DNA from 4 places in the Sphaerisporangium siamense genome. Region 1 is predicted to be linked to each of the others. Evidence: riboswitches for the same ligand, from Rfam matches in the RefSeq annotation. Region 1 holds a riboswitch; each other region holds the start of a gene.

Region 1 (5,782 bases):
CGCCCCGCTGGTTGGTGATGTGCGCGCGCGGCGTGTTCGACACGCCCGGGTATTTGTTGATCACCACGTTCGCGATGCCGTACGTCGACAGCAACGCGGACGCGGCGGCTCCGGCCGGACCGGCGCCGACGATCAGGACTTCGGTCTCCATGATCTACTCTCCGAAGAGCTAGTGACGGTGGCCCCAGAGGTCCGGGCCGGGGATTTCGGTGACCTGCCAGGTCGCGTCGTCGATGAGCACTCCGCCGCTGCCGAACTCCGTGTGCACGCCGACGGGAGACTCGGCGTAGAAGGAGAACATCTGGTCGTTGCTGTGCCGGCCGAGCGTCATCGTGACGGGGACCTCGCGGTCCAGGACCAGGTCGTAGGTGCGCCCGACCTCGTCCATGTCGGGGACCTCCAGCATGAAGTGGTGCAGGAACGGCTGGTCGATGCCGAAGAACGGGCCGTCCACGAACGCGATGCTGTGGTGCCGCGGGTTGGTGTGCAGGAACGTGGCCTGGAACGGCGTGCGCATGGTGTCGCTGATCTTGAAGCCGAGCACGTCCGTGTAGAACCGCTGCTGGGCGGACACGTCCGGGCTGGCGAGGACCACGTGGCCGAGGCCCAGCTCACCGGTGATGAAGCGCTCGACGTCGCGGGCCGAGGTGAACTCGCCCTCACCGCTCGTGGCGCCGTGGAAGAGCTCGACGCGGTTGCCTGCCGGGTCGAGGAAGTGGACCATTCCGGCGACGCGGCGGATCTCCAGCTCGCGCTGCGACGCCTGCCGGGCGATGACACCGTGGTCGCTGAGCTCGTCCATCGCGGCGCGGAGCGCGTCGGCGTCGGCGAGTTCCCAGCCGTAGTACGCGCCGCCGTCACGGTCGGACGCCTCGACGGTGATGCGGTGGTGGCGGTCGTCGATGCGGAAGTGGGTGGTGTCGTCCTCACCCGCGACCCGCTGCATGCCGAGGATGTCGGTGGCGTAGGTCGTGAACGCGTCCGGCTCGCGCGCGGACAGGCCGAGGTATCCGAGCTGCTTGATGTCCATCTGTCTGGCTCCTAACGGTCAGTTCGCTGCCTTGAGGAAGTTCCGGAGGAGGACCGCGTAGGCGCCGGCCCGCTCGATCTGCACCCAGTGGCCGCACTGCGGGAAGATGTGCAGTTCCGCGTTGGGCAGGTGCTGCTGGAGGTACACGCTGGAGTCGGGCGTCACGAACCGGTCCTCGCGGCCGTGCACGAGGAGGAACGGGTGCGCCATCCGGCGCAGCGCCGACGGCGGCACGGCGGCCTCGGCGGGGGAGGACGAGAAGAAACGCTCGTACGAGCGGCGGATCTCCGGCCGCATGATCTCCTTGTGGCGCTCCTCGGCGATGGCCGCGATCGACGCCCCGAGCCCGGTCTCGTCGTAGACGAACCACTTCGTCAGGTTCTCCAGGGCGCTGAGCGTGGGATCCTTGTAGAAGGAGACCATCCGCATGACCTCGGGCGTCGGCTGCGAGTGACCGCCCGCGCTGCCCATGAGAGAGACCTTGCGGACACGCTCCGGGGCCGCCATGACCATGTGCATCGCGAGGGCGCCGCCCATCGAGTTGCCGACCAGGTGGGCCTGCTCGATGCCGTGGGCGTCCATGAGGGCCAGCACCTGGTCCACGCGCATGCGCAGCCAGCCGATGAGGCTCCCGGGCATATCCTCGGGGTGGTCGGTACGGCCGTAGCCGACGAGGTCCGGGGCGAGGACCCGGTAATCGTCCGAGAGGGCCGGGATGAACCCGCGCCAGTTCGACGCGGCGTTGGCACCGGGGCCGCCACCGTGCAGCAATATCACGGCTTCCTTACCCTCGTCACCGGAGTCCAGAAAGAACGTGGAATAGCCGTTGGTGGTAACGGTCCGCTCAGTGGTTTCGGCCACGTGAATCAGTTTCCTTCCCAATCCTGCACGGAATTCGCTCAGCATGGGCCGAGTGTTTTCGCGCAGGCGTGATCAGCGGGTGTGAGTATTCGCCGTATCGCCCGGGCGGTGGCGGGGGTCGGCCGTGGCCGGGGGCGCGGCGACGGCGTCGCCGCCCTCACTCCACACCTTGCGTGGATGTGCTATATCGGTAACCGTAGACGGGCGGCACGCGGACGCGCTTCGGACGATCTGTCGCCGGTTCACCGGCGGGATCAGACCATGTGTCGGAGGGAGAGGACCGCCGATGAGCCTTGACGACAAGCTCCAGGATCTGGCTGACCGCCTGGGCGTCGCGCTGGTGGTGCTCGACCGCGACCTGAAGCTGGTGGCGTACAGCATCCATGACAACGCCACCCGCCGGGGGCGCCTCGCCAGGCTGCTGGCGGAGTCGGCCAGCCCCCTCACGGACGCCCTGGTGAAGGAGTACCAGCTGTGGGCCGCCACGCGTCCGGTGCGGTTGAAGGACGACGGGGAGAATGGGCCGCGCGTGGTTCTGCCGCTCCGGCATGAAAGGCAGTTGGTGGGTTATGTCTACCATGTCGAAGATCGGGAGCCGACGGCGGACGATCTTAGTCTGCTCGAATCCGCGGCCACCGAGATCGGAGTATTGATGGCCCTGCGGATCTCCGACCTCAGGCACCGTACGGAGCATTCCAAGCTGCTGCTTTCCGCGCTTCTCGGGGATTCGCCGGCGGGGCGGCGGCAGGCAGCGGAAACCCTGGTAAGGGAAGGGCTCATCGAGGACGTCGACCAATATTCCGTGCTCGTCTGCCAGGCCCCGGACACGCTTCCGAGATCGCTTGTCCGGCTGGCCGTGGAAGCGACTCTCGAATTCACCGCGCGGGCCACGACCGTGAAGATCGTCGGGGCCACGCTCGGGCTCGACGGGGTCGTTCTCTTTCCCCGTCCGGTCAATCGGGAAAGGCTCGACCGGGCGCTCTTCGGGCCTCGGCTGGAGGACATCGTCGCCGGGGTGGGGAGCGTGAAGCCCTCGCTGGCGGAGGCCGTCGACTCCTATCGGGAGGCGCGGCTCGCCTGCCGGGCCTCCCGGCTCGACCCGCAGCGGTACGGCAAACGGGTCTTCTGGGCGGATCTCGGGCTCGACCGGCTGCTGCTGCAGCTACCGCTGGAACGCCTGACCCCGGAGGACTTTCCGGTCGCGGTGCAGCGGCTCCTGGCATCGCCGCACGGGGTCGAGCTGGCGGGGACGCTGGAGGCGTATCTGGAGTGCGGCGGCGAGATCCAGGGCACGGCCCGCCGGCTGAGCGTCCACCGCAGCACGCTCTACTATCGGCTGGACCGCATCAGGGAGATCGTCGGCTACGACATCACCGACAGCGCGCTCCGCCTGGACCTGCACGCGGGCCTGCGGATCGCCCGCCTCGCGGGCCACTGGCCCAAGGGCTAGAGAAGACATGACAAACCCCAGCTCGAAGCACCCGAGCTGGGGTTTGTTCCTGTGCGCCGCCAGGGACTCGAACCCCGGACCCGCTGATTAAGAGTCAGCTGCTCTAACCAACTGAGCTAGCGGCGCATTCGGCTACGGCGACTTTAGCAGTCCCCGCGTGGCTCCGCACATCGGGCGGGCGGGCGTAGCCGTGCCTCACGGGGAGCCCCGCCGGCGTGGGGCTCCACGGTCTCGGGGGGCGTCAGTTGCCTTCGCCGGCGAGGGTGACGGGGGTGGGGGGCGGGGAGGCCGGCTTGGCGTCGCGGACGCCCCAGGCGCCGGTGGAGAACGGGACCGGGTAGTTCTTCTTGCCCACGCCGTCGCCCCACTTGGTGATCACGTACTCGACGTTGATGTGGCCGGCGTCGAAGCCCTTGACGGTGAGCGTGGTGTCGCTGAAGGCGCCGCCGGTCAGCTCCGCGAAGGTCTTGCCGTCGATGTCGAGCATCACGCCGTTGTTGGAGGGGATGCCCGGGCCGCGGTCGCCGATGAAGAAGGGGGCCTTCTTGCCCTTGTAGAACACGTATCCCTCGGTGCCGAGCGGCCAGCTCGGGCTGGCGAACAGGCCCTTCTGCATCGGCTTGCCGATGGCGGGGAGACCGGTGTCGCCCATGCGCCCGGAGGCGTCGTCCCAGAAGTAGGAGGCCTTGGTGGAGCCCTTGAGCAGGATGGGCTTGTCGACCTGGACGGTCGCGGCGGGCGTGGGGGTGGCGTCGTCGGCGTGGGCCGCGACGGTGGTGGCGCCGAAGGCGGTGGTGGCTGCGAGGCAGGCGCCGAGGATACAGGACATCGGTCGCCAGTTAGGGGGTACAGCGAAAGAAGTCATGGGGAGATCGGATCTTTCATCAGAAGACAAAGGCCGCACTCCGGGCCGCGCCGGGACGGGGGTGGAAAGCGCTGTCACTCAGGGGGCCGGCGGGGCAGTGCGCCCATCGCCGGGCCGGCGCGTTCCGTGTGGTGCAAGCAGGTGCAAGTAGGGCTGTGGCGTTCTCGCCACGACGTCACAGAGGGCGAGCGCGAAGGTGTCGCCCGGTGGACGGCTGCTACGAGCCGACTTGTCCGCCGCTTCTGACGGCGAAGATCCGGGGCTTATGGTAGCCCGGGGAATGGGCTCCGCGGAGTGGGGTGCTCCACTCGGTCTCCTCTCCAATCACGTCTACCGGGTTAGCTGACGGGTTCGGGCTTGGAGTAGCTCCCTACCGCTGGCGCGGATTCACCCCAAAGGACGTGGGTCCCCGGCTCCCCTCGGCCACGTACGGCCTTGGAGACTCGACGGCGGGCGGCGGCCTTCGGGCTGAAGACCAGGTCACCGCCCGTCTTGGGTTAAGACCTTACCCACTTAGTCAGGACAAAGCCAACGTTATCCCCCAAAAGTATTAGAAGATCTACCTCTTGACCACGAACTTCGCGTTTCGGGCATCCTCTGCCGGTAACCCGCACCGCCCCCGCGCCGCTCCAGGGGCGCGGGGGGTAAAGACGGTAAGTAAAGAGGAGGACGCCGTCACGTGCCCGGGATGCCGTCGCGCGAGAGGACGGCCACGTCGGGTCCACGGGGATCGGCGAGGGGGCACGGGGGCGAAAGGTGGGGACATGTGTCGGGGCCGGGCAGTCCCCCGCCTGCCCGGCCCCGATCTCAAACGGTCCGGCGCCGATGCCTTCCCCCAAACGCATCGGGCGGTCCCGCTGACGGACGCGGTCCCCCACCGCGTCCTTTCAGAAAAGATCTCGCAGGCCCCGCAGGATGCCGGTCGCATCCCTTGTGACCTGCCTTAACACTACATACCGGGGCCTGAGCTGCTCGTCATCGCAGGGTATAGATTCGGTCAGAGTCCCAGGGGTTGACCGGGTACGGATGGACCCGGAGGCGCAGGCGGCTATTCAGGCAGTTCGAGCGCGACCTCGACGCCCTCCTGGAGGGTGCGGCTCACGGTGCAGTACTTCTCGTGCACCCGCCGCGCCACCGCGCGGTACACCTCGTCGGCCTTGTCGTCGCCCTCGGGAAGCTCGACGTCGTAGGTGATGGTGATCGTGCCGAGCAGGTTGGACTCGGCCTTGTCGGCCTGGACGGTCATGGCCAGGCGCACGAGCCGATGGTCGCGCTGGGCGGTGAGGGGCTCCACCGTGACGATGTTGCAGCCGCCCACCGCGGCCAGCAGGAGCTCGACGGGGGTGAAGACCCCTTCGTCGTCGCCGCCGCCCATGGCGACCTCCGCGCCGCGGGCGTTGCGCGCCACGAAGCCGCCGTCTGTTCGCTCAACGTTCACCGATGCCATGGCAGGAGCCTAGAGCCGGCGGACGCCTGGTCAGGCGTCCGGATGCTTGGACAGGTACGCGACGTAGACGGGGCGGAGCGCCTCGCCGAGATCGCCTTCGCCGGAGGCGACCGCGTCGCTGAGCAGCGC
Region 2 (5,782 bases), 3.9 Mb from region 1:
ATTCTGGCTGGCAATTCGGTTTGACTCGCAGAATATCCCGATATAAGCCAAATTATGCGGCTTAGGGGTGCTCGGATTTCTGGGGGTCGCGTGCGCGGATCCGTCACGCGCTCGTGCGGTCATGGTGACATTTGATAAAAAATGAGCACTCTTGATCGGGCGCCCGGGTGTCCCCGTGACCCGGCCGCGCACATCCGTTCCGCCCCTGGAACGGACCGGTTTCTCACGCCGCAGCGGCGGGCGCCGCAGGCAGGTCGCGGTCGCGCCGCAATGGCCCCGCGAGCAGAATGAGGCCGCTCAGGGCCACTCCCACCATGGCGATCCACATGGCGGGGCGCACGCCGAGCGCGTCGCCGAGCGCCCCCGCGGCCACGGCGCCGACCGGAAGCGTGCCCAGGTTGACGAACTGCATGGTGACCGAAACCCGGCCGAGCAGATGGCGCGGGCAGTACGTCTGCCGGAACGCGCCTTTGATCACGTTTCCCGCCACGACCCCCGCGACCACCATGAGGGCGCCCGCGATCCCGAGGGCCAGCGACGGCCCGGGGCGCGCGGCGGGCAGCAGCAGCCCGAACGGCGTGCACACCACCTCGCAGGCGATGAGGGCCCTCGCGCTGCCGAGGCGGCGCGCGATCGAGGTGGCGAGGACGGCGCCCGCGACGCCGCCGAGGCTGGTGGCGGCGATCAGGCCGCCCGCCGTCCCGGCGCTCAGGCCGACGTCGCGCACCAGGAAGACCACGAGGATGGCCTGGTAGCCGATGAGGAACAGGTTCGACACGGCCCCGAACAGGGTCATGACCCGCAGGTAGGGGTCGCGCAGGACGAACCGCGTGCCCTCGCCGATCTGCCGGAGCAGCGTGGCGGTCTCGCGCGCCGGGGCGGCCGCCTCGCGCGTCCGCATCGCCAGCAGGCAGGCCGCGGAGATCACGAAGGTGGCCGCGTCGGCGATCAGGCCGGCGACCGCCCCGAACGCCTGGGCGGCCAGGCCGCCCGCCCCCGGGCCCGCGACCTGGGCGGCCGACTCGCCGCCCTGGAGCTTGGCGTTGCCCTCCCGCAGGTCGGCCGTGGCGACCACCGAAGGCAGCAGGACCTGGTAGGCCGTCTGGAAGAACACCTTGGCGGTGCCGGCGACCAGGGCCGCGGCCATCAGGTGGCCGATGGTGAGCACGCCCAGCCACGCGGCCACCGGGACGCTGCAGAACGCCAGCGCCGAGACCACGTCGCAGGCCAGCATGACCGGACGCCGGGGCAGCCGGTCGACCCAGGCGCCCGCGGGCAGGCCGATGAGCAGCCACGGCAGCCACGCCGCCGCGGCCAGCACGCCCACGGCCAGCGCGTCGGCGTGCAGCGCGGTGACGGCCACCAGGGGCATCGCGACGCTGGTCACCGAGCTGCCGAAGGCGCTGGACGTCTCGCCGATCCACAGCAGGCGGAAGTCGCGCTCGCGCAGGAGGCCCCCGACGCCGCGGCGCGCGGGGGAGCGGCCGGGCGGCCCGGGATGCGGGGATCGCGCGTCCAGGGCGCTCATGGACGCCCCGGGACGCCGAAGGCGAACAGGAACACCGGGTCCCTGGAGGCGCCGTCGTCGGGGACGTCACGGGCCGCCCAGCGGTCGAACAGGGCGACGACCTCCCGGCTCACCTCGGCGAGCTCGGCGGGCGTCAGCCGCAGCCACTTGTCGGCGGAGAACGGCGCGTTGTCCCAGGCCGCGCGCTCGTCCTCGGTCATGGCGTAGTAGGCGCGGACGATGGCCACGTGGTGGTCCAGGTTGAGCGATTCGGCGGCGCCGGCCACGGCGGCGGAGGCGGGGTCGGACTCGAAGTCGCGGGTGGACCACCGGAGCGAGGCCGACACCAGGCGCCACCAGCGCTCACGCCGGTCGCGGGCCAGCTCGGGGGCCTCCTCGACCAGTTCGCCCGAGGCGAGGACCCGCAGGTGGTGGCTGACGTTGGCCACGGCCTGGCCGGTGTGCTCGGCCAGCATGCTGGCGGTGCAGGGCCCGTAGACCTTGAGCGCGTCCATGAGACGGCGCCGCAGGGGATGGGCCAGGGCGGCCAGCACGCGCGAGTCGGTGATCTGCCGGACGTTCTCGTTCTCCATGGGCCCCACGCTGGCATGAGCAACATGCCTTGCGCAACAGACATTGCTAAAGAACTCTTGCATATTGACATCTCTGGAGAGGCCCGCAACCGCCGATCCGGCCCGTCCAAGATCAAGACTTGTGTGACGGATGTGACGGATGTGACGAAGGGCGGGCCATGTTTCCGGCTATGTGAGAGGAATCACATTCGGGTAACAGAGGGCATTGATATGCAGGCGTTATCGGTTAGTGATCAGTCGTAATGATCTACGTTTCGTTGACCCACCCTTTGCTGGAATTTCGCAATCTGTGTAGCTTCTGGGCCGCGGCGAGCAACGCCATGCCGTCGCGAACGAGGGCCGGTCCGCAAGATCGGCCGACGTACCACCCATCCATTCGGCCGTCGTCGCCGGCACATGCCGGCGAAACCGGGAACCCCACAAGGAACCCACACCGCGGCGGCCTGCCGAATCCGTGCGGCAAGGAGCACGGAGCCGGGGACCCAATTGGCCTTCCAGCCGGAAGGCCGGGGGTGAATCGGCGCCCCGCGCGCCGTAGGGCTGCTTCCATGCCCGAATCCGTCAGCTAACCCGGTAGGCGTAAGTGGAAGATTCTAGGAGCGATCCTGTCCAGCACCACCCCTAGCCCCCGCCTGCCCCGAATCGCCAGGTTCTCCCTCGGCGGCGCCGTCCTGACCGTGACGGCCTCCGTCGCCCTGGCGACCCTGCAGGTGCCGGCGGCGGACGCCGCCACGCCGGTCACTCCCGTCGTTCCCCCGGTGGCCTCGGCGGAACCCGCGGCGACCACCCAGAGCGAGTCGGCGGCGACCACCACGGGCTCCACGGCCGCGAAGACGTCGAAGACCAAGAAGACCAAGAAGACCAAGCTGAGCAAGGCCGCACGGCAGCGCGTCAAGGCGCGCACCGCCGTGGCCGTGGCCAAGAGGCAGATCGGCGACCCCTACCGCTGGGGCGCCACCGGCCCCGGCGCGTTCGACTGCTCGGGTCTGGTCCTGTACTCCTGGCGCAAGGCCGGGGTCAAGCTGCCCCGTGTCACCGGCGCGCAGTACCGCGCGGTGCGCAAGAAGGTCTCGTGGAAGCACCTCCAGCCGGGCGACCTGATGTTCTTCCGCGGCCTCGGCCACGTCGGCATGTACGTCGGCCACGGCAAGATGATCCACTCCCCGAACAGCGGCTCGCGGGTGCGGATCGACAAGCTCAACGGCTACCGCAAGGGCAGCTTCGTCGGAGCCGTCCGCCCCGGCGCGTGACCGGTCCGGGCCCGCGCTGAGCGCACCGGACCGAAGGCCCCGTCCCCCTCACCCCTCGCGGGCGGACGGGGCCTTCGCGTTCCCGGCGCACGCGACGCCCGGCGGCCCTACCGGACCGCGAGCAGCACGCTCCAGGTCTCAGGGCCGACGATCGCGTCGACCTCGACGCCCGCGGCCTGCTGCAGCCGGCGGATGCCGGCCGCGTGCTCCGCGGTGAAGGCGTCGTCCCCGAGGCCCTCCAGCCCCGTGGTGTCCCGGGCCAGCATCAGGTGATGCATCGTCCGCACGTGCTTGCCGTGGTCGCCCTCGTGGAGCGTCGGAAGCTTCTCCACCATGGCCTCCGTCCAGTTGTAGGCGGGATTCCAGAATCCGGCGATGTCGGCCGCGCCGCGCACGGTGCGGACGCACCTGTCGCTCACGTTGCCCTCGATGGTCTGCAGGCGGCCGTCGCCCAGGTTGACCTCCACCACGCCCACGTGGTCGATCGCGCCGATGTCGTTCGATCCCTGGTGGTCGACGAACATGATCGCCCCCGGGCGGGCGTGCTCCTTGATCTGGGCCACCGTGCCCGTGTGCCAGCGGCCGAGCCGCAGGCCGTCCTCGGCGTGCCAGACGGTGTACGCCCGGTCGCCCTCCGGCAGCACCGCCTTCCTGTTGCCGGACTCCCGGGCCCAGTGGGTGACCGCCATGTCACACCAGTGGGCCGTCAGGAACTCCGAGCCGTTGCGCGAGGCGTAGTCCTCGGTGATCTGGTTCGGACGGCCGCTCATCCCGAGGTCCATGCGGGCCTCCTGGAGCATCCTCTCGGCCTCCGTGACCATGGTCCTCGGCAAGCCTTCGTAGACGCCGGTCTCCTCGTTGAGGTGGTAGCCGAGACCGATGAGGACCTCCTCCTCGTCCGGCTCGGTGGGCCCCCACGGGGGCTGGTCGACGTTCTCCTGTACGAGCTCGTACTCCGTTTTGATCTTGGCCTTGCTCATGGCCGGCCTCCACGGGTCGTGACGCGCCCCCTGACGCGGAATGTGGTCGATGATCCGCAGCCGTCAGGCGTGCACGGCCGGACGCCTCAGGCGATCCGCCGGGGCCCTTCCCGGCCCGGGCGGCTTCCGGCCGTCCAGGACTGCCCGGCACGCCCGTCAGATCGCGCCTCCGAGGACGAGGACGTGCCCACAGGGAGTGTTCCCGCCGTCGCGCGTGCCTCACCCCGTCCCGGAGCCGCGCCCTCGGGGGCGCGTTTCAGGGGCGGGGCGCCCGGTAGATTGCCCGCATGCGCGTCGTCCGGCTGGGGGCCTCACTGGCGGGCCTGCTGGCGGCCCTGAGCGCGCCGACGGCCGCTCCGGCGCTCTGGGGCGCCCTCCCGGCCGCGCCCGGGGCCTCGGCCGTCCTCGCGGCCCCGCCCGCCGCCACTCCCGACCCGGAGAGCCTCGCGCGGGCCGCGGTGGCCGGGCGCCCGGAGATCTGGGCGGGGGCGAGGATCGTCACGGGGGAGCGCGCCGTAGTGCTCGCCGCGGCACGGGCGGGCGCCGCCGAGACGGCCGACCTGGCCCGCGGGGCCGACCGGGCCGCGCGTGCCGTGGCGCGACTGGGCGGGCCGGTGCGGCCGCTGGTACTGCTGCCCGGCACCACCGCGCAGGCCGCCGCGCTCGCCGTGCCCGCCTCGGTGCGCGGGCTCGCCGCGGTCGCGGCGGCGGACCGCGTGATCGTCGAGCCCGCCGCGTACGCCCGGCTCAGCGACGCCGGGCGCGACGTCGTCCTGGCCCACGAGCTCACCCACCTCGCCACCGGCGCGGCCACGGACGCCCGCACGCCGAAGTGGCTCGTGGAAGGCTTCGCCGACTACGTCGGCTACCTGGACTCGGGCATCCCGGTGCCGACGGCCGCCGCCGAGCTGGCCGCCGAGGTCCGCGCGGGCCGGCGCCCGGTCGCGCTGCCGGGCCCGGACGCCTTCGCCCCGGGATCGCCGCGCCTGGCGCAGGCGTACGAGGAGGCGTGGCTCGCCTGCCGGTATGTCGTGGCCCGTTACGGTGAGCGGGCCCTTGTCGCCCTCTACCGTGAGTTCAGCGGGGGCGGCGCGCCGGGCGCGCTTCCCCGCGTGCTCGGAGTGAGCGCGGAGCGGTTCACCGCCGCCTGGCGCGCCTACGTGGTGGCGGAGCTGTCGTGACCGCCCGTCGCAGGCGCCGCGCCAGGGGCCGTGACCGCGGGGCACGGGAGAAAGGCTGGTATTGGTGGCGGAGCTGACCGAGGAGACCCGCCCCGGCAGGCGCGTGCGCGCGGCGGGCGCCGCGCTCGTGGCGCTCGGCGCGGTCATGGCCGCCGTCGTCGCGCTCACGACGCCCTGGGACCCCCTGGGCGGCGCCCCGGCCGTGCCGCCCGACCCGGCCCGCGACTTCACCCCCGCGCAGATCTCCCGGGCCGCCGCCTTCGACGCCGCC
Region 3 (5,782 bases), 3.2 Mb from region 1:
TCGCCGCCGCCTCGTAGAGCTGGCGGGGGATGGTCTGCATGGCGGCCAGGTAGATGATCGCGTTGTAGCCGGTCCACCGCCAGTCCACCATGGTGGCGATCGCCGTCCAGGACGACCACCTGGTGCTCTGCCAGTCGATGTGCCGGTCCAGGCCGAGCAGGTCGAGCAGCCAGTTGACCAGGCCGTAGTCGCGGCCGTAGAGCTGGGTGAAGACGACGGCCACGGCCACCACCGAGGTGACCAGCGGCACCAGCACCCCGAGGCGCAGCAGCAGCCGTCCGCGCAGCCGCTTGTTGAGCGCGTTGGCCAGCAGCAGCGCCAGCACGAGCTGCGGGACCGTGGCCAGCGCGAAGATGCCGATCGTGTTGACCACCGCGTTCCAGAAGTCGGCGTCGGCCAGCAGCGCGGCGTAGTTGTCCAGCCCGGTGTAGGTCGCCTCGCCGCCGGCCAGGCCGTAGTCCCGCAGCGAGACCCACAGGGTGAACACCAGCGGGAACAGCCCGAAGACCGCGAAGAGCAGGAAGTACGGCGAGATCAGCAGGTAGGGGGCGGCCTTGACGTCGAACCTGGACCAGGTGAGGCGCGGGGCGCGCGGGCGGCGCTCGGGTGGCGCCGGGTCCGCCCGCCGGGGTTGGGTGTTGACGCTCATCGGCGGTGCGGGGCCCCGCCCGGCCGCGGGTTCCGCGGCGCGGGCGGGGGAGCCCTGGACTCCTTCGTTCGTCGGTGACGGTCGATGGGCGGAGCCGGTGGCGGGGGCGGCGGTCAGCGCGCCGCCTTCTCACCCGCGGCGACGAACTTGTCCCAGGCTTCGGCGTACGGCACCGAGCCCTGGTCCATGCCGGTGATGACCTGTTCCACCTCGCGCTTGACCTGCGCGTGCCGCTCGCCGAGGAACGTCGGCTGGAGCGACTTGATGGACGGCCCGAAGATCTTGCCGATCGGCGCGTCGCCGAAGTAGGGGTTGGTCGCGCCCTGCAGCGCGGGGTCGTCCTGCGCGGCCAGCGTGCTCGGCAGGTTGCCGCCCTCCTTGAACGCCATGAGCTGGGCCTCGGGGCCGGTCAGATAACCGGCCAGCTCGGCGGCCTCCTTGGGGTGCTTGGACTGCTTGGGCACGGCGAGCCAGGAGCCGCCCCAGTTGCCGCCGCCGCCCGGGACGGTGGCGACGTCCCACTTGCCCTTGAACGCGTCGCCCGCGGTGCCGGAGACGACGCCGAGCATCCAGCCGGGGCAGCCGAGCGTGGCGAACTGCGACTTCACGAAGCCGGTGTTCCAGGGGTCGGTGAAGTTCTGCAGCTTGGCCGTCAGCCCGGCCTGGCTGATCTTCTGGGTGAGGTCGAAGGCCGTCCTGACCGCCGGGTTGGTGCCGGCGATGAGCTTCTGGTCGCGGTCGAAGTAGGTGACGTTGCCGTTCTTGGCGGACTCCTGCGACAGCACCACGTTGTAGATGGTGTTGACGCTGTCCACGAACTTGGCGTCCTTGACCTTCGCCTGGAAGTTCTGGCCGGCCTTGATGAAGTCGTCCCAGCCGCCGCTCCACAGCTTGGAGACCTCGTCGCGGTTCGCCGGCAGCCCGGCCTTCTCGAACAGGTCGGCGCGGTAGCAGATGCTCATGCCGCCGACGTCGGTGCCGAGGGCGAACAGCTTGCCGTCGGCGGTGAGGCCGTTCTCCCACTTCCAGGCGGGGAAGTCGGCCTTGCGGGAGTTCAGCCCGTACTGGCCGAGGTCGGTGAAGAACTGCGGGCGCGCCTTGGCCAGGCCCATGCCGCCCTCGTCGATGCCCACGACGTCGCCGGCGCCGGTGCCCGACTGGAGCCACTGGAGCATCTGGGGCCAGTAGACGTTCTCGAAGCTGTCGGTGAGGTTGGTGTACTTGACCTGGACGTCCGGGTGCTCGGCGTTCCACTTCTCGACGGCGGCCTTGTAGCCGAAGTTGGTGCCGCCGCCGAAGGTCTGCAGCGTCAGGGTGATCTTCTCCGCCGGTGCGGCCGACGAGGTGCCCTCGGCGGCGGTGCCGCCGGAGGAGCAGGCTGCGGTGACGCCCAGCGCGGCGGCCATCGTCATCGCGGCGGCGAGCTTCCCGCCGCGGCGCGCCTTGTGGTTCATTCCGGACCCCTCTCGGTGGTTGCCCGTCAGTGGGAGGTGCATCGAGGGCCGGCCCCGATATCGGGCCCCGCGATGTGGCTGGAACCTCGTCCGTGGTCCCACGAGCGGTCTCGTGCGCGAGGTTGGGAGCGCTCCCACGAAGAGTCGCCGATCGGCGACACCGCCGTCAATACGTTGAAACAGAACTGTTACGCCGCGTCGGTCACCCGGCGGTGCGCCCCGGCCAGGCCCTGTTCGGGATGTTCTGGGAGCGCTCCCATAACGTGTCCAGAAAAGGCCGTACGGCCCGGCGAAGCGGGAAACGCCGGGCCGTACGGTCGGGGAGGACGGGCGCTCGCGGGAGGCGGGGCGCGCCGCTGGTGGTCATGGGGGCCGCCTCGCGGGCGGCCGGGGGCTCAGGCGGCGTAGTTGGGGTAGCCGTACCCGGCGACCGAGCCGGTCGTGCGGGTGCGGACCTCGACCTTGCCGTTGCCCGTGTTGCCCTCGACGGTCTTGATGGTGCCGTCGCCGTTGTCCTTGATGACGAACCCGACGTGCTCGATCGCGTCGACGCTCTTGGTGCCGTTCCAGGCGAAGAACGCGACCGCGCCGGGCCTCGGGGTCTCGCCGAAGCGGCCCTGCTGGGCGAACCACTTGGCGTGCGCGACGGTGTAGGCGTCCGAGCCCATGGTGTCCTGCATGCCGAGCTGGTCGCCGACCCAGGAGACGAACATGTCGCACCAGGGCGCGTTGGCGTAGGCGCTGATCGCGCCGCCGTCACGGGCGACGGTCTCACGGGCCCGCGGGCTCTCCATGTACCAGCGGTGGAACTTCGTGCCACCGCCGTAGGCGTTCTCGCTGATGCCGACCTGGCTCTCGGCCAGGGTCAGGAGCTGCTGCGCGGAGACGTGCCGCGCTCCGGAGGGCGCGCTGAGGCCCTCCGCCAGGCGGGCGGCCTCGGCGCCGGCGACCTTGGCGACTCCGGAGCCCCCGGGACCGGTGTCGGCGTTGGCGGCGAAGGCGGCGCCCGTCACGAGCTGGGCGGCCACCAGGCCGGCCAGCGCGAAAGACTTCAAGTGGTTCTTCGGGGCATCCTGAAGCCGATGTACGAACTTGTCGAAGTTGTCGGACATGGACAAAGGGAGACTCCTTCTTCCACGGCCGCCTACCGGGTTAGCTGACGGGTTCGGGCGTGGAAGTTCGCCCTACGGAGCGTCCGTGGGAATGGCGCCCCGATTCACCCCGGGGAGAGAAGTGGGTCCCCGGCTCCGCACAGGGCGGACTCGGCGGTGCACGCGCCGGCGGGAGAGGGATCTCCCAGAGGACCGGTCACGCTATGCAAGCTCCACGGCATGAAGAAGGCGTCCGATCCGGACGTTCCCCCGCCTGGAGTCCACCCACCGTAATACATCGGACAAACAGATGCAAACAGGACAAATCTCTGGTCTGGAGTGGGGATCGGGGACGCCAAGCGTCACGGGGCCGGTGATCGTGGGCCGTTCCCGACCCGCTCTTTACCTGCGACGATCCGCCCATCGTACGGATCCCGGCACCGGCCGCCGAGGGCACTGGGGCTGATGTGACCTGGGAGACACGGTGGCACGAAATGGATATCCGGGCGACATGGCGGCGGGAATGTCAAGGCGTCCCCGCAGGGGGTTGCCGGACGGCCCGGCGTCGCCTATGACGGAAGGGCGGGGACGCGTCCCGGCGGCCCCGCGTCTCACCCCCGAAGCCGGGAACGGAGGTGGTTCCCCCTTCTGAGGGACCCCGAGGGCGGATACGGCACCGGCCGGGCGGGTTCGGCCGCCGAGGGCGTTTCCTGTCATGCGAGGCTCCGGTGGCGTGTCGGGCACGATCCCGCGCCCGTTGCTCCAAACCTGGTCCAGCGGCCGTAAGACCGTGTTCATCGGTTGTTACCTCACGCGTCGCGTCACGCGGCTACCTTGCTTGCGTCGTGAAAGCGTCAATCCCCGGCGTGGAGAGGAACGGTCGAAGCCGCGTGCGGGAGCAGGGGTCGGCCGTCGCCTGGGTGGAGTCACCCCTCCAGTTGCTCTGCGCGGTCGAGGCGCGGCACGCCGGAGTCGCGGGACCGGAGATGCGCGTGGTCACCCGCGCCAAGCTCCCGGCCCTGCGCGTCACACGCGCCGAGCTCACCTCGCTCGACCTGCCGCCGGGGCTCACGATCGAGACCGCCGCCGGCCGTATGCCCCGCCCGGGGCGCCGCGCCGCCTGGGTGCTCGGCGACGCCTTCTCCGGCCGGGTGCAGCTCACCTCGCTCACCGCCCTGCCGTCGCGCCTCGTGCTGGTGGACGACGGCCTCGCCACGATCCGCGTCCTCGAACAGCTCACCTCCCGCGCCGGCACGTCCCTGCTGCGCGCCCGCGTCCAGGCCACCCCCTCGCGGCGCGTCCTCGGCCTGGCCGCCGCGCTGCGCCTGCGGGCCGCCGCACGCGCCGGGCGCCTCACCGTCTTCACCGCGCTGCCGGTCCCCGCCGACCTGGCCGCCGCCGTGCGCCGCCTCGGGGCCGAGCTGATCACCCACGACTTCGCCTGGCTGCGCTCCCAGCCCGCCGTCCGGCACCCCCGCCCCCGCGAGGAGACCGTCGTGCTCGGCACCTCGCTGGTGCGCAACGGGCTGATCCACCGCGACCGGTACCTGTCCTGGCTCTTCGCCCTGAAGGGACCGCTCGCCTACTATCCGCACCGCCGCGAGGACCCCGGCGACCTCGCCGCCGTCCGCGGCCACCCCGGCGTGACCGTGTACGACGGCGGCGTCCCCGTCGAGATGACCCTGCGGGACCTGCGTCCCGGGCAGCGCGTCCTCAGCCTCCCGTCCACGGCGGTGACCTCCTTGCGCGTCCTGCTGTCGGCACGCGGCGTCCCCGTCGAGACGGTGGACGTCCCCGACGACTGGTGGACGCCCTCCGCGTCGGTCTCGCTCCGATCACACCTCCAGATGTTCGCGCACGAAAGGGCTGCTCCTTGAGCCGGGTTCTCGCCGTGGCCGATTCCGATTCCTACCTGAAGTGGGCGGCGGGCCTGCTCGACCAGTTGCCGGAGGGGTGGTCCTCGACGCTCGCCGTCGTGCGCACCCCGATCGTGCCCTCGCCCGCCCAGATCGCGGCGGCCGTCAGCGGCACCCGCGCGGCCGGCGGCGAGCCTCCCGCGGTGGTCTCGGCGCGGGCCGTCCGGCGGCTCGCCGAACGGCTCAGGCCCGACGCCGTCCTCGTCGCCTGCACGGGCCCCGTCGTGGACGTCCTGGTCAGCGACGTGCTCGACGATCTCAGCCCGCGGCCGGTGTTCGTGTCCGGCCTGCCGGGCATCTCGATCCCCGCCACCGAGAAGGCGTGGATGTTCCGCGGCGGCTGCGACCTGTTCGTGGTCCACAGCGGGCGCGAGGTCGAGGAGTTCACCCGCATCGGCACGGAACTCGGCGCGTCCGGCGTCACGGCCCTGGCCCGCCTGCCCTACCTCGACGGGCTGCTGAAGACCGCCACCCCGGCCCACCCCGTCCCCCTGGACGCGGCGCCGTCCCTGGCCGCCTCGCTCGCCCTCGACCCGGTCACGCCGGCCGGGCGGCGGGTGGTGTTCGCGACGCAGGCCAAGGTGCCCAAGCGCCGCGAGGACCGCGAAAGCGTCCTGCTCGCCCTGGACGGGCTCGCCGCCGCGCGGCCCGACCTCGACGTGGTGGTCAAGC
Region 4 (5,782 bases), 1.3 Mb from region 1:
TTCGCGGCGTGCCGATGACGCGCGCGTGATGGCCGGCCGCCCGGCGGAGATCCATATCGCAGCCGCGCCGCGGCGCCGCCTGCAGATTACGCCGCCCGTGGCCCATGCCGGGAATGCCCCCGTGACACCGCGCGCACGCGGCCGTGTCCAGCCGAAAATGATGGGAAAGGGCCTGTGATTTCACGCGAAATTATGGCTGGAGAGGCGTTGATCTTATATGCCTGGCATGGGGCGATCCGGGGTGTCCTGCCCGCCGACCTGCCGTGAACCGGCGCCACGGGGTCTCCGCCGCGTCCCGGCGCCGGTGCCGTCCATGATCGTCTTGCGGCTCGGCCTGCGGCTATGGGTTCGCGAACATGTCATGAGTAGTTCACATATGCACAGGTATGTCAATCGTAGCGGTAACGACTATGCGGGGCCGGTGCTTGACGACCTTTGAACGTGGCGTTTACCGTTCCTGACGGGCGGGCTAGAAGCATTCGAGTATGTTGCCGAGTTCGTCGTGGGGGAGGACACCCGATGGCGTATCCGGATCTGGTTTCCCGAGGGAATGACATTCACCCGGGATCAGACGGCGTGGGATTGAGCGACGATGATCTTCTATTGCTCGCCGAACTGGCCAAGGGCGTCACCGTCGACCGTGTCGGCCGGCGGCTGGACGTCAGCGGCAGGACGGTCCGGCGCCGCCTCCGGGGCATCTGCGACCGCATCGGCGTGGCCACCGCCATCGAGGCCGTGGCCTGGGCGGCGCGGCGGCGGCTGATCTAGCCCCCGGTCGCCGGCCCGCCCGCGTTCCCGCGCGTCGCCGTGTCAGTCGGCGATGCGCACGGCCCCGGCGAACGGACGGTTGCCGAGCGGGGCGACCCTCACCACGTCACCTGTGCGCGGGGCGTGCACCATCATGCCGCCGCCGATGTAGATGCCGACGTGGTGCAGGTCGCTGTAGAAGAAGACCAGGTCACCCGGGCGCATATCCTCACGCGAGACGTGGGTGCCCGCGGTCCACTGGTCGCCGGTGTAGTGCGGCAGGCTGATGCCCACCTTCTGGTAGGCCCACATCACCAGGCCGGAGCAGTCGAAGGTGCTCGGGCCGGCGGCGCCCCAGACGTACGGCCTGAGCTGCTGGGTCAGCGCCCACTTGGTGGCCTCGGCGGCCTTGCCGGTCCCCGGGATCGGGATGTCGATGCGGGTGGCCCTGCCGCCCGGCTGGCCGGCCTGCGCGAGGGCGCGCTTGAACAGCGAGCTCTCGGTCTTGGCGATCAGACCACGGATCTTGTCGCGCTGGGTGGACAGGCTGGACACCAGCTTCTTGACCTCGGCCTCGCGCGCCTTGGCGCCCGCCTTCGCGCGCTCGGCGATCTGCATGGCCTTGGTGATCTGCGCGACCTCCTCGCCCTGTTGCAACTGCAGGGCGTAGGTGGTCGCCGCGCGGTCCAGATAGCCGTCAGGATCGCCGGACATGGCCAGGGCCAGGGAGGAGCCCACCCCGCCGGTCATGTAGGCGTCCTGGGCGAGCAGGCCCGCCCTGCGGCGCTTCTCCTCAAGGTCGGCCTGGCTCTTGGTGAGCGTCTTCTTCGCCAGGTCCGCCGAGCGCTGGGCCTGCTTGAGCCGCTCCTTCTGGCCGTTGTACTGCTCGGTGAGCGACTCGATCTGGTTGTACAGGTCCTCGACCTGCTTCTTGAGCTGGGTGAGGCTCGGTTTGGGCTCGGCGGTCGCCGCCACGAGCGGGGAGCCGAAGGTGAGCACCGTCAGGGCGGTGGCGATGAGCGCGATGCGGCGTGGCAGCCGCCTGGGGATCGCGCCGGCGAGCCGGGCACGCGTCGTGTGTTCGCGGGGGCGGGCGTGCCTGCCCGCACTCTTTCCAGGCGTGCGCCTAGGCTGCACCAACGAGCTCCTCTCCTCGGCCGCTTACCGGGTTAGCTGACGGGTTCGGGCCGGAGCAGCCCTACCGAGTTCGCGATCATGGAGAACTCCATGCCTCCCTCTCGGATTCACCCCAGGAACAACGGCTCGCACGGTCGGGGCCCGTGCGCCGGTTGGGTCCCCGGCTCCCTGCCGCACGGGGACGCGGCCGGGATTAGGCGGCGCGGCCATCGCGGGGGCGATGACCGGCATCGACGCTGGACACTAGTGCAGCGCGGGTTCCTGCTCAACCAGAACTGCGGATTCTGTTGAGCTTTCACAACTGAGGTGTCACAGGACGATCACGCTCGAACCGCTGACCGACCCACTTTACCGTGCGTTTACGGCACTTTGCCCTCGCCTTGGCGACGGCGCCCGCAGGTGGGCGACTGTGCGGAACCTCAAACGATGCCCTGGTGGACCCCATGGACATCAAGTGTGCGCAACCTCACCTCCGGCCACCTGAGTGCGCACGCGTCCCCGGTTTCGGACCGTCCGTTATGTGCGGCGGCGGAACGGCGCGGCAGCCGGGCCGCTCGCCGGGGCGGATACGCTGGCGCTTCATGGAGCAGGTCGTGGAGTTCGTGCCGTCCGGCGGCACGCTCGTGGTGCGACGCGCCCGCACGCCCGACGTCCGGCGCATCAGGCGCCTGGTCGACGCGTACTCCGGCGACGGCCCCCGTCTGCTGCGCAAATCGACCGCCACCCTTTATGAGGACGTCCAGGAGTTCTGGGTGGCCGAGCGGGACGGCGTGGTGGTGGGCTGCGGCGCCCTCCATGTCCTCTGGGAGGATCTCGCCGAGATCCGCACCGTCGCGGTCGACGACTCCTGCCGCGGCCTGGGCATCGGGCATATGATCGTCTCCGCGCTCATCGAGGCGGCGCGCGAACTCGGGTTGCGGCGGGTGTTCTGCCTGACATTCGAGGTGGAATTCTTCGCCAAGCATGGGTTCATCCCGATCCAGGGCACTCCGGTCTCTCCTGAGGTGTACGCCGAGTTGCTCGACTCCTACGATGAGGGCGTAGCCGAGTTTCTCGATCTTGAACATGTCAAGCCCAACACCCTCGGCAACACGCGCATGCTTCTCCATTTGGTCCCACGCTCTGACCAGCGTGGTGACCCGGTGGAAAGGTGACTGTTGATGCCGCTGTCGCTACGTTGGGCAACACCACAGCATGCGTGTCTTACATATGTCGCATGCGAAGCCGAAGTGAGGTGACACGGTGAGCACCGGACAGCCGCCGTACCCACGCGATGAGCCGGGGGGCAACGAGTCCTCCGGCTCCCCGTATGGGCAGCACAACGCAGATCGGTCGCTCCCCGGCGCCGATCCGGAGGTGACGGTCGTCCACCGTCCCCAGCCGACGTCGGAACACCCCAACCAGTCCAGCCAGTCCAACCAATCCAGCCAATACGGTCAGCAGTCCTACGGCCAGCAGGGTTACGGGCAGTCGCAGTACGGCCAGGCCCAGCAGGGCTACGGCGAGCAGGGATACGGCCAGCAGAGCTCGGGCCAGCAGTACGGCCAGCAGCAGGGCTACGGGCAGCAGGGGTACGGGCAGTCCCAGGCGAGCTCGGGCTACGGCGACCAGGGGTACGGCCAGCAGCAGGGCTATGACCAGCAGCAGTCGTACGGTCAGTCCGGCCAGCAGGGCTACGGCGACCAGGGTTACGGCCAGCAGCAGGGTTATGGCCAGCAGGCGCAGTACGGGCAGCAGGGCCAGCAGGGCCAGCAGGGCCAGCAGGGTTACGGCCAGCAGTCCCAGTACGGCCAGCAGCAGGGCTACGGCGAGCAGGGCTACGGCCAGCAGCAGAGCCAGCAGGGTTACGGCCAGCAGCAGGGCTACGGCGAGCAGGGCTACGGCCAGCAGCAGAGCCAGCAGGGGCAGCAGGCTTACGGCCAGCAGTCCCAGTACGGGCAGCAGGGCCAGGATTACGGGCAGCAGGGTCAGTACGGCCAGGCCCAGCAGGGCTACGGCGAGCAGGGGTACGGCCAGCAGGCGCAGTACGCCCAGCCCGGTTACGGCCAGCAGCCCGGTTACTCCTCCCCGGGGTACGGCCAGCCGGGCTACCCGCAGACCTCGGGTGGCTACCAGCAGCCTTACGGCGTGGCGGGCGCGGTTCCCCCGGGCGCGCCGGCTCCCCTGGCCGAGTGGTGGCAGCGGCTCGTCGCCCGCATCATCGACGGCGTGATCCTGGCGATCCCCACCTTCATCCTCAGCGCCATCGTCACCGCGATCCTGGTCACCAGCGCGTCGGTCGACCCCTCCACGGGCCTCTCGGTCGTGGAGAGCGGCGTGTTCGTCGCCACGCTGGTGAGCGCGATCCTCGTCGGCGCCGCCTACGTGGCGTACGAGTTCCTCATGCTCAAGCAGCGCGGCCAGACGCTGGGCAAGATCGCCATGGGCATCAAGGTCGTCCCGGTGGGCGGCGCGGTGGACTCGCGGCTCGGCACCGATGTCGTCGGCAAGCGGGCGATCGTCCTGATGGGCCCGCAGCTCATCCGGTGGATCCCCGTCGTCGGCTGGCTCACCAGCATCTTCGCCCTCGTGAACGTCCTGTGGCAGCTCTGGGACAAGCCGTTGCAGCAGTGCCTGCACGACAAGTTCGCGAACACGATCGTGATCAAGGTCAAGTAAGAGTCGGGCAAGCGGATCACGTCCGGGGCCGGAGGCGCGTCCTCCGGCCCCGACGCATGTCCGGAGATCTTCAGGGAAGTGCCGCGGGAGCGCCGGGTACAGGTGTCCGTCCCCGAATCGTGATGCCTGGCTTGGCGAATCGGTAACGGACAGACCTGTATGTGCGATAGGACCTTGCACGAACCAGAAACACCTTCGCTTGCCGCGAAAGGCGATGAGATGACCGCAGAACCGTCCCCGCCGGCCGGTCACCCCAACGTGCCCCACTTATCCCCCCGACAGGCCTACGGAGCCCCTCAGGGCTTCCCGTGTGGCCGCCCCCGTACCCGAGGCCTCCTGTCCCCTCCCGCGGGTGCCGCCATCGCACCCGCTTCCGTAGCACAAAGGCGCGGCGGATCGCCGCGCGGCCCGTCGAGGGCCACGTTCCCGGAAGCCACCGTGCCCTCCTGCGGCCGGCCCTGACGCCCGCCGGCCTTACTTCTCCCCCGCGATTCCCCGCCGGAAAGGCGGCGCCCGATCGCGTCCGATCGCGCGGCGCGCGCCCTGCGGCGGCGCCATTGCGTTCGGCGCGCATACCGCCTACGACTATGCGTCGCATTCCACGGGCCCCCCGGCTCCGGGAAGAAGGTGATGAAGATCCGTCTTGCCGGGATCGGCGGCGGCGCCCGCACGATTCCCCGGCGACGTGAAGCGCCCCGCCGACTTCCGCGTGGCGGCGCTTCTCCGCAGCATTCCCATGCGCGGATGGCCGGACTCACTTCGCCCTCGCGGCGGGGGTGCTAAAGAACGGACAAGCGGCCGCCTCCGGCGCCGCGCGGTACGACCGCCGGCGCCGTTGTCGTCATGGATCCTCGACGGGATCGGCATTATCGGCGCGGGCGGGCGTGTCGCGGGCGCGGTGTGCCTGTTTTCAGGGGATCGTCATTACGCGGGCATCCGGTAAGACGGCTGACGAGATCGGGAAAGCCCTGGAACGGTCCTTCGGGAGGCTTTGGGCGCCGCCCCGCAACCTGCCCTGACCTCCTGTGGGGATAGAGTCGGATCCTGACTCCCCGATCAGGCGACCGTGGCACAGGACCACGGGGCACCGTGTGACAATTAGCGTAGGGGACAGGTGAATGCCCGCCCCCCGCGTGGAGCGAGGATCAATGAGCGATGTATTGTCCGCCTTGATACCGCCCGGCGTAGTCGCTGCGGTGGTCATCGCAGCCGTCGTCAAGCTGATGCGTTCCGAAGCCGC

What was found. Region 1 has a riboswitch for cyclic di-AMP ahead of BJ982_RS40405 (hypothetical protein). Riboswitches for the same ligand answer to the same signal wherever they lie in the genome.
Region 2: another riboswitch for cyclic di-AMP. It lies ahead of BJ982_RS39950 (C40 family peptidase); the one in region 1 lies ahead of BJ982_RS40405 (hypothetical protein).
Region 3: another riboswitch for cyclic di-AMP. It lies ahead of BJ982_RS29200 (CHAP domain-containing protein); the one in region 1 lies ahead of BJ982_RS40405 (hypothetical protein).
Region 4: another riboswitch for cyclic di-AMP. It lies ahead of BJ982_RS08825 (C40 family peptidase); the one in region 1 lies ahead of BJ982_RS40405 (hypothetical protein).

The regions. Positions count from the first base shown of each region.
Region 1 covers NZ_JACHND010000001.1:3,177,532-3,183,313, reverse strand. The annotation lists gene BJ982_RS14670 (FAD-dependent oxidoreductase) at 1-151, opposite strand, end outside; gene BJ982_RS14665 (VOC family protein) at 170-1,030, opposite strand; gene BJ982_RS14660 (alpha/beta fold hydrolase) at 1,049-1,891, opposite strand; gene BJ982_RS14655 (helix-turn-helix domain-containing protein) at 2,178-3,341, shown strand; tRNA gene BJ982_RS14650 (tRNA-Lys) at 3,394-3,467, opposite strand; gene BJ982_RS40405 (hypothetical protein) at 3,583-4,170, opposite strand; cyclic di-AMP (ydaO/yuaA leader) riboswitch at 4,518-4,648, opposite strand; gene BJ982_RS14640 (OsmC family protein) at 5,255-5,653, opposite strand; gene BJ982_RS14635 (hypothetical protein) at 5,684-5,782, opposite strand, start outside.
Region 2 covers NZ_JACHND010000001.1:7,030,949-7,036,730, reverse strand. The annotation lists gene BJ982_RS32085 (MFS transporter) at 224-1,528, opposite strand; gene BJ982_RS32080 (ArsR/SmtB family transcription factor) at 1,525-2,100, opposite strand; cyclic di-AMP (ydaO/yuaA leader) riboswitch at 2,535-2,695, shown strand; gene BJ982_RS39950 (C40 family peptidase) at 2,778-3,350, shown strand; gene BJ982_RS32070 (CHAP domain-containing protein) at 3,458-4,330, opposite strand; gene BJ982_RS32065 (peptidase MA family metallohydrolase) at 4,618-5,511, shown strand; gene BJ982_RS32060 (M48 family metallopeptidase) at 5,576-5,782, shown strand, end outside.
Region 3 covers NZ_JACHND010000001.1:6,378,355-6,384,136, reverse strand. The annotation lists gene BJ982_RS29210 (carbohydrate ABC transporter permease) at 1-649, opposite strand, end outside; gene BJ982_RS29205 (ABC transporter substrate-binding protein) at 763-2,103, opposite strand; gene BJ982_RS29200 (CHAP domain-containing protein) at 2,499-3,215, opposite strand; cyclic di-AMP (ydaO/yuaA leader) riboswitch at 3,230-3,381, opposite strand; gene BJ982_RS29195 (hypothetical protein) at 4,085-5,071, shown strand; gene BJ982_RS29190 (DUF6716 putative glycosyltransferase) at 5,086-5,782, shown strand, end outside.
Region 4 covers NZ_JACHND010000001.1:1,854,054-1,859,835, forward strand. The annotation lists gene BJ982_RS08820 (helix-turn-helix domain-containing protein) at 577-768, shown strand; gene BJ982_RS08825 (C40 family peptidase) at 811-1,884, opposite strand; cyclic di-AMP (ydaO/yuaA leader) riboswitch at 1,890-2,083, opposite strand; gene BJ982_RS08830 (amino-acid N-acetyltransferase) at 2,466-3,038, shown strand; gene BJ982_RS40315 (RDD family protein) at 3,127-4,542, shown strand; gene BJ982_RS08840 (hypothetical protein) at 5,691-5,782, shown strand, end outside.